DNA from 4 places in the Paenarthrobacter sp. Y-19 genome. Region 1 is predicted to be linked to each of the others. Evidence: riboswitches for the same ligand, from Rfam matches in the RefSeq annotation. Region 1 holds a riboswitch; each other region holds the start of a gene.
What was found. Region 1 has a riboswitch for cyclic di-AMP ahead of PYR64_RS21440 (NlpC/P60 family protein). Riboswitches for the same ligand answer to the same signal wherever they lie in the genome.

Region 1 (2,193 bases):
CGCGGAATCCACAGCGCCGGCGAACGGTGCAACCGTGGCTGAAGTGCCGGCGTCGGTCTCCATTACGTTCAACAACCGGCCGCTGGCCATCGGATCGGGCGTCTCCGTAACCTCCGGCGGCGAGAACTGGGCAGACGGGCCGGTCGAGATCATCGACAGCCAGGCCGTGCAGAAGCTCCGGGCCGGCGCGCCGGCGGGGGAGTACACGGTGGTGTGGCGCGTTGTCAGCTCCGATTCGCACCCCATCGAGGGCACCTTCAAGTTCACGGCCACAGCGGGAAGCACGACGGCGGCAAGCGGCTCGGCCGCCCCCTCGGCGTCCGCTTCGGCCACCTCGGGATCGGTGCCGTCCGCAGGTACGGCTCCTCCGGGAACAGTTGGCAGTTCGCCCGCCGCAGATGCGTCCCAGCCGTTCCCCTGGAGCATTGTTGTCATTGCGGTTGTTGCGGTTGCGCTCGTGATCTTCCTCGCCGTTACAGCCCGCAGGAAACTTGCCGGATCGGATGACGAAAACCGCCCGGAAGCCGCGGAATAGCGGGCTTTTCTACGTAGCTGCGAATATCTCGGTTCCGTTACCGCGACACGCCAAAGCCGCAGTCCTCGTTACTTAAATGTGACTTCGACGGGATCATCGCGTACGGTAGTACCTGTGCCTGTTCCACGTAGCGGGCACTTCCGGCCTGATTGCCTAGCTCTGCCGCAGTCCGGAATCCGTTCGCAGACAAACCTACGGCAGAGACGGGGAACCCATTTTGGGCCGCTTTCGAGCGTGCCTTGGGGTGAAGTCACGAAGCTTCCGCTGAACAGCGGGGGACAGTGGCCGGGTGACTCCCATCCGAATCCGACAGCTAACCTCGCAGGCATCGGGAGAGGCTCTTTCATGTCTTCACGCATTCTTCGCGGCCGTCGTAAGGCGGACAGCGTACGTCCTAATCCGTTCATCTCCATCTCCAAGGCAGTTGCCAGCAACGCTTCCGGCGCTGGCCGCCAGGCAGCTGTTATCGCAGCAGCTTCCGGACTCGTTCTGACCGGCTCTGTCGCTGCACACGCTGCAGAGGCTCCGGTCCAGCGCGATGCCAGCCCCGCCACGGTCGCCGAGACCGCTTCCGAGGCCCCCACCAAGGTTGTTACCGCTCTTTCTACGGCTACCATCAACTTCGAGCGTCCGGCTGTTGCTTCCGTTGCAGCTCCGGTCATCGAAAAGCCGGCTCCTGTAGTTGAAGCCCCCGCTGCCAAGCCGGCTGCCGTTACCGCTGCCGCAGCTGCGGCTCCCGTAGCTGCCCAGGCTGCAGTTGCAGCTCCGGCCGCTGTTGCACCTGCTGCTGCTCCTGTAGCTGCTGCTCCCGCTGCCGGCGGCGTCAACGCTGCCATGGTTGCCTCGGCTTACGCCCAGATCGGCATCATGCAGGACTGCACCGCCATGGTTGAGCGGGCCCTCGGTTCCGCCGGCATTCCGGTTGGCGACCTCGCCCCCATGCAGTTCATGAACTACGGCAAGGTTGTCAGCGACCCGCAGCCGGGCGACATGATCGTCCAGTCCGGCCACGTCGCCATCTACATCGGCAACGGCCAGGCAATCAGCGGTGGAATCAACGGCAACCAGACGGGCATCCACCCGATCAGCTGGTTGACCGCTACTGGTCCCATCACGTACGTACGCGCTGGCGCATAAGCCTCACGCTTCAACGCAAAGGCCGGTGTCTCCGAAGATCATCTTCGAGGACACCGGCCTTTGGCGTTTAAACTTCGTGTTGCGGCTGCCGTGAATGATGCCGGCTAGGCGATGGCGATACCCGGGCCGCCCGGGAGCGCCACTTTGGTGGAGATTGCCTGGCCCACTGCCTTGGCTTGCCGCAGGACTTCCTTGGGGCTGGGCGTAATGAGCTCGCCCACGCCCACCAAGTGCATTCCCACTGCCCGCATCGCGGAGACCAGGTTCTGCCCGACGGCGATTCCAAGTTCGGCCAGCATGCGGCGCAGCTGGCTCTGGGCGCAGCGTGTGACCACAATATGGTCTGCCAGGAGAACCCCGTTGGCGGTGTGGACTGCCCACTGTCGCGGGGCGGATTCGAGGGGGCCAGAGGCATGGAGACCGCTCCGGGTCATGCTTGCGGCGAGCCCGTACCCGATGTGCTGGGTTGGGTCCGCGCCCAGGAAATCCAGGCGGACGGCCCTGGTGGTGCTGCGTACGTC
Region 2 (2,193 bases), 400 kb from region 1:
ACCCGGGCGGGGACGCCCACGCCCGGGTCCTGCGGGTGGTGGACTACGGTCCCTGGATCCGTGATGGTCATGGATCCAGAATGAAGGATCAGATTATGAACGCTTTAGGCGGAAGCTGTGACACTACTGTGAGCCCCGGCAAGCACCTGTGAAAACGAAAGAAGCCGCCCTGGTTCCCGCCATCCGCTCCAGTAAGAACTGAGGCAAACGGCGGAAGCCGGGGCGGCAATCAAACAGCTTGGCTTAGTACCAGTTGTTGGCCAGGTGGAAGGCCAGGGCAGCTGACGGGGATCCGTAGCGTTCCTTGATGTAGTTCAGGCCCCACTTGATCTGGGTCTGGTAGTTGGTCTGCCAGTCAGCGCCGGCAGAAGCCATCTTGCCGGCCGGAAGGGACTGGACAATGCCGTAGGCGCCGCTGGAGGCGTTGGTGGCAGTGGTCTTCCAGTTGGATTCCTTCTCCCACAGCGTGTTCAGTGCCGTCATTTCGGCGGCGCTCCAGCCGTAGCTGCCCAGAATGCTGGCGGCGTAGGCCTTGGCAGCAGCGGGGTCATCCACAGCCTTGGGAGCTGCTGCGGCGGCTGCGGCTTCTGCGGCGGCGGCAGCAGCGGCGTCGGCTGCCTGCTTTGCGGCAGCGTCAGCGGCGGCCTTTTCGGCGGCAGCCTTTTCTGCGGCGGCCTGGTCGGCTGCTGCTTGTGCGGCGGCGGCCTGATCGGCAGCGGCTTTGTCGGCGGCAGCCTTGTCAGCGGCAGCCTTTTCGGCGGCGGCTTTGTCAGCTGCGGCCTTGTCGGCGGCAGCCTTCTCAGCTGCGGCCTTCTTGGCTGCTGCGGCTTCCTCGGCGGCCTTGTTGTTGCTGGCCTCGGCGGCGGTCCGGGCTTCGGCCACGCGGCTTGCCTCAGGGAGAGTAAGAGCTGCGTTGGCGGCGGTTCCGAGCGATGCAACGCCCAGTGCAGCGGCTATAACACCGGCTACTACGGACATGCGTGCACCGGACTTGCCGTCACGGGCTGCCTTCTTGAGGACTGACTGCGACTTGGTCGACGGGTTGTCGTTATGGTCGCGGTGACGCGCGGAATGGCGCGTCTGATCGTTGAATTCAGACATGTGTGATTACCTCTCAGCGCCTGCGGAGTTAGCTGTCGGGTTCGGATGAGGTCATCCGGCCGCGCATCACGCTGCGGCTTCACCCCAAGGGCCGGCAATAAATGCCTGGGCCCGGAGACTCTGGGTCCCCCGTCTCTGCCTCGGAGAAAGTACGGACTCCGGGAAGTGGCAGAGCTCGGCGCATCCCGGATGTGGGCCAGTTGGGGCGACCCACCCTTTCGACGGTACAGGAGGTTTCTGCAGAAGTCACATTTAGGTAACAGAGATCACGACGACGGTGAGTCGCCTTGCCGGGATCGTTACAGTTGTCCGCCGCTCACGGTTGGAAGCCTCACGGCGAACTCCGTACGACCCGGACGGGAGGTCACTTCGACGCTTCCACCATGCGCTTCCACTATGGATTCCACGATCGACAGGCCCAGGCCTGACGTTCCTTCCGACCCCGACCGCGCTGCGTCGGCCCGGGCAAAGCGGGAGAAGATCCGGCCTTGGAAATCGTCCGGAATGCCGGGCCCGTTGTCCGTCACGGTCACCACTGCACTGCCGTCGGCCGAGAGCATCACGCCGGTGACAACCGTAGTTCCGGGATCTGTGTGCTTCCTAGCGTTCGAGAGCAGATTGGCCAGCACCTGGTGGAGCTGCGTGGCATCGCCGCGGACGGTGATGGGTTCATCAGGCAACGAGAGCTGCCAAATGTGGTCCGGGGCCATGACTTTCTCGTCGCTCACTGTCTCAACCACAAGGTGGGTCAGGTCCACATCGGTGACCTTGACCGGTTGGCCTTCATCCAGCCGTGCAAGCAACAGGAGGTCCTCCACCAGCGTGGTCATGCGCTCGGACTGGCTTTGGACCCTGGCCAGCGACTTCCTGCCGTCGTCCGTGAAGTTTTCGGTCATCCGCAGCAACTCGGTGTAGCCGCGGATGGCGGTCAGCGGGGTACGCAGTTCATGGGAGGCGTCCGCTACGAACTGCCGCACCTTGGTTTCGCTTTCCTGCCGGGCTTCCAGTGCGCTGGATACGTTGTTCAGCATTTGGTTCAGGGCGTAGCCGACGCTCCCTACTTCAGTGCCGGGATGGGAAGCCGACGCCGGG
Region 3 (2,193 bases), 2.2 Mb from region 1:
CCTCATTGCGCTGAAGGACACCCTCAAGCCCGGCTCTGCCGCCGCGATCGCGCAACTCAAGGAGCTGGGACTTAGGCCGATACTGCTGACCGGCGACAACGCCTCGGCTGCCTCGGCAGTGGCAGCGCAAGTGGGCATCCCCGCAGAAGACGTGCTCGCCGGCGTGCTTCCCGAAGGCAAGGTTGAGGCTATCCGCGGGCTGCAGGCCAGCGGGGCCACTGTTGCCATGGCCGGGGACGGGGTGAATGATGCGGCGGCGCTGGCCCAGGCCGACCTTGGCATTGCCATGGGCAGCGGGACGGATGTCGCCATCGCTGCCGCGGATCTTACGGTCATGGGAAGTGACCTGGGCCAGGTCGCGCAGGCCATCAAACTGTCCCGTCGAACCTTGGGGACGATCAAGACCAACCTGTTTTGGGCATTTTTCTACAATGCCGTCGGCATCCCGGTCGCCGCCCTGGGGCTGCTCAACCCGATGATTGCGGGGGCCGCGATGGCAGCCAGTTCAGTTCTGGTGGTCTGCAACTCACTGCGGCTGCGCCGTTTCGGGCGGCCTCACAAGGTGTAGTCCCCGGTGTCAGCAAGGGATGCTGAAGGCCTGTGAGTCACCGCCCCCAAGGCAGTGACTCACAGGCCCCTCAGCGCTTTACTTGCCGGCCCGGACGAAGGTGACGGCGCCCTTGGAGGTCATCCAGGTCAGCGGGTGGACGGCGGTTTCGTTCTTGCCGTTCAGGCCGGAGCTGAGGACCTGGCCGTTGCCAACATAAATTCCCACGTGCCCGGGTTGCATCACCATGTCGCCGGGCTGGGGATCGGCAACAACGGTGCCGTAGTTCATGAACTGCATCGGGCCGAGGTCTCCGACCGGGATCCCTGCAGCGTTGAGTGCGTTTTCCACCAGCCGTGTGCAGTCCTGGATCATGCCGATCTGGGCATAGGCGGAGGAAACCATGATGGCGTTGACGCCGCCGGCGGCCGGCGCCCCAACAGGAGCCGCTGCAGGCGTGACGGTGATCTGCGCCTTAGCCTTAGCAGGTGCAGCCGGCGCGGTGACGGCAGGGGCTGCAGGCGCCTCAGCGACGACTGGCTTGGCTACTGCTACGACGGGCGCAGGCGTGGTCTCCACGGCAGGACGCTCGAAGGAGATTTGGACTGTGGCGTCCGCGCTGAGGGGAGTCTGTACCTGGCTGGTGAGTTCCAGGTTCGAGGTCGGCTCCGCATCGCGCTGAGTCGGGGCCGCGGCTGCCTGCGCGGCGATACCGCTGGTCAGGACAAGGCCGGACGCTGCCGCGATGACAGCGGCCTGGCGGCCCACACCGCCGGCGTTTGCAGCGACGGATTTGGACAGTACCGCGAGGGCGCTGGTCTGGACAGGGACCGCACGGCGGCGGCCGTGAGCTTTGCGAATGGGCATGAAAGGGCCTCTCCCACTGCCTGCGAGGTTAGCTGTCGGATTCGGATGGGAGACACCCGGCCGGGCCGGTACGCAAAACGCACCAGACACGGCTTCACCCCAAGACCCGCTTTTAAGCAGGCCGTTGTTGGGTTCCCCGTCTCTGCCGGACGAAAGTTGCGAACGGATCCCGGGCAGCGGCAGAGTTAGGCAATCGACTCGGGAGTGCCGCATTCGGCGAAACCGGCACGGCTTAGACCGTAGTTCACACAAGCAGCATTTGTCACATTTGAATAACGGCGAGTCCGACGTCACACGTGTCCCATTTGTTGGAGATACCCCCCAGGGGTAAGCTATGGGTGTTGTCAGTGAAGTGGTATGTCCCGGCAGTGCACCGCACCGCCTCTCACAGCCGTTCAACCCCAGCGCCCATTACTCCTTCGTCAAGGAATGGAAACTGACATGTGTGGAACCGAAAACCGTACCCAGCTGCCGCTGGCCTCCTCCGCATCGGGGTGCAGCTGCTGCTCGACCGAAGCCTCCTCTGAGCCCACCACAGCCGCAGGCACCGGCGCCGTTGAATTCGCTTTGGATGGTCTGACCTGCGGGCATTGCGTGCAGACTGTTGAGAAGGCCGTCGCTGCCCTTGATGGTGTGGAATCGGCCTCCGTTGATCTCGTCCCCGGCGGCCGCTCCCGCCTGCTGGTGGGAGGCAGGGCCGATGAGGCAGCCGTGCGGGAGGCTGTCACCTCCGCTGGCTACACCCTTGCCAGCACCTAACATCCGCACTTCCACACTTC
Region 4 (2,193 bases), 700 kb from region 1:
TTCGACACCCCAATTCTGCCTGACATGGCCCGCGCGCAGGAACCTGCCCCTGTCATAGTCCGCCACGTGGAACGCGGACGAACAAGATGCGACCGCAATGGGTCCGGAATTATCCGGAGTAATTCCAAATAAGCTAGGCTGGGGGTTGGCGTTCAAAGGGTGGCGGTGGCACCGCCCACCCCGGTATGGGACGCGGTACGGTGGAGATTACGCAAGAACTGCGTTCGAGGAGAGCTGAGCTGGATGACGGATCTGATCGATACCACTGAGATGTATCTTCGGACCATTTTGGAGCTTGAAGAAGAAAACATCGTGGCTCTCAGGGCCCGCATAGCCGAACGCCTGCGGCACTCCGGCCCCACGGTCTCCCAGACCATCGGCCGGATGGAGCGCGATGGCCTGGTGATTGTGTCCAACGACCGCCACCTGGAGCTGACCGAAGTCGGACGCAAGCGGGCCACCGAAGTCATGCGGAAGCACCGTCTGGCTGAGCGGCTCCTGGCCGATGTCATCGGACTCGACTGGGCGTACGTGCATGATGAAGCCTGCCGCTGGGAGCATGTGATGAGTGAGCGCGTGGAGCGCCGGCTCTATGAACTGCTTGAGCATCCCACCGAGTCACCTTACGGAAATCCGATTCCGGGACTGGAAGCACTGGGAGGCATGGCCGGAACACAGTTCCCCCGGATCGACGTGAACCTCCTGCAGGCCATGGACGGCTACGCCTCCGACTCCCGGGTGGTCGTCACGCGGCTGGCCGAGCCCATCCAGGTGGAGCCGGAACTGCTCACCCAGTTGGATGAGGGCGGAATCCGGCCCGGGGCGCCGGTCTCCCTCGAGCGCGTGGGCGAGTACATCTCCGTCCGGGTGCCCGGCATCGAAGGAGCCTTGGAGCTCCCGCCTGAAGTTGCAGCGCACGTCTTCGTGTCCCTCAACTGACAGCCTTCCGGTCCGACAACCCTCCCGGCAGTGTCAAACCTCACTTTAAGGGGCTTTGGCGCGCGTGTGACCTGCGGTTTTTCGAAATTGATGATAAGGGCCCGCCGCCGCAGGCGTCTTTCTGTTGATAACGAATTTATTACCAAGGGCCTTAATCCCCTATAGTTATCTACTAGCGCTGATACCAAAGCGTTACCTGATCCGGAGCCGAGCTCTGCCAGCGGATCGGGTGAACCATCACCACTGGCAGAGGCGGGGGAACCACAAGCGGCTGTCTAAAGAAGCAGCCTTGGGGTGAAGTCCGCAGCAGAAGTGCCCATTGATGCAAGTCCCTCCTTGGATACCTGTGTGCCGTGAGCGCTTCGTGCGGACCGGGTCTTTGAACTCTCTGACCCGAATCCGACAGCTAACTTCGCAGGCTTTTCAGAGAGGAACAGAGTTTGACATCGCAGAACGTCAGGGGCCGCCGCCGTGCGTCCGGCCCCGCTACTGAGCTGCGGCCAGCCCGCGTCGTAACGGAGATCCGGCCCCGCGACACCGAACGCCAGGTGCGCCGCCGTAAGAGCCCGTTGCGCCAGGTTGCCGACTTCGCCGCAGCAAGTGGCGTCGGGCAGAAGGCCGGAGTTGCGCTTGCCGCCACCGGACTTGCCCTGACTGTCGGCCTGCCGGCCACCAGCCCCGTCATGGCCACCTCGGAATCGGGACAGTCCGAATCTGCCCTGGCCGTTGGCGGCACTGTGGGAAGCCAGCCCGAGGTTTCCGCGGCAGCATCAGCCAAAATCGACTTCAGCCGCGCAGCTGTAGCCACCGCTGCGGACCCTGACGGAAAACTGAAGCAACTGCTCAGCGCCCAGTCGGCCGGCAGCATCCAGCGTGCTTCTTCCGTGGGCACCCTCGGCAGCCCCCTCGACACGCTCACCACCGCTTCCCCCTTCGGTTACCGCGTCAGCCCCCTCACGGGCGGCACCGGCGACTTCCACCGCGGCCAGGACTTCGTGGCCCAATGCGGAACTGCCGTGCATGCAGCTGCAGCAGGCAAAGTGACTTTTGCCGGGTGGCACGAGTACGGCGGAGGCAACCGCGTGGTTGTGGATCACGGCAACGGCCTGGAGACCACGTACAACCACCTGTCGTCCTTCAACGTCCAGGTGGGCCAGACGGTCAACCGCGGGGACACCGTAGCCCTGAGCGGCACCACAGGCGCCTCCACCGGCTGCCACCTCCACTTCGAAGTACAGGTCAACGGCGAGGTCG

Region 2: it holds a riboswitch for cyclic di-AMP, as region 1 does, so the genes downstream of both, PYR64_RS01785 (hypothetical protein) here and PYR64_RS21440 (NlpC/P60 family protein) in region 1, are expected to answer to the same signal.
Region 3: it holds a riboswitch for cyclic di-AMP, as region 1 does, so the genes downstream of both, PYR64_RS10785 (NlpC/P60 family protein) here and PYR64_RS21440 (NlpC/P60 family protein) in region 1, are expected to answer to the same signal.
Region 4: it holds a riboswitch for cyclic di-AMP, as region 1 does, so the genes downstream of both, PYR64_RS03115 (M23 family metallopeptidase) here and PYR64_RS21440 (NlpC/P60 family protein) in region 1, are expected to answer to the same signal.

Annotation. Positions count from the first base shown of each region.
Region 1 is NZ_CP119414.1:4,537,829-4,540,021, forward strand. It holds gene PYR64_RS21435 (copper resistance CopC family protein) at 1-535, shown strand, start outside; cyclic di-AMP (ydaO/yuaA leader) riboswitch at 686-877, shown strand; gene PYR64_RS21440 (NlpC/P60 family protein) at 881-1,672, shown strand; gene PYR64_RS21445 (FAD-binding protein) at 1,777-2,193, opposite strand, start outside.
Region 2 is NZ_CP119414.1:356,937-359,129, forward strand. It holds gene PYR64_RS01780 (glycosyltransferase) at 1-71, opposite strand, end outside; gene PYR64_RS01785 (hypothetical protein) at 244-1,101, opposite strand; cyclic di-AMP (ydaO/yuaA leader) riboswitch at 1,105-1,292, opposite strand; gene PYR64_RS01790 (HAMP domain-containing sensor histidine kinase) at 1,401-2,193, opposite strand, start outside.
Region 3 is NZ_CP119414.1:2,298,098-2,300,290, forward strand. It holds gene PYR64_RS10780 (heavy metal translocating P-type ATPase) at 1-568, shown strand, start outside; gene PYR64_RS10785 (NlpC/P60 family protein) at 647-1,414, opposite strand; cyclic di-AMP (ydaO/yuaA leader) riboswitch at 1,418-1,616, opposite strand; gene PYR64_RS10790 (heavy-metal-associated domain-containing protein) at 1,856-2,173, shown strand.
Region 4 is NZ_CP119414.1:651,796-653,988, forward strand. It holds gene PYR64_RS03110 (iron dependent repressor, metal binding and dimerization domain protein) at 244-939, shown strand; cyclic di-AMP (ydaO/yuaA leader) riboswitch at 1,135-1,375, shown strand; gene PYR64_RS03115 (M23 family metallopeptidase) at 1,380-2,193, shown strand, end outside.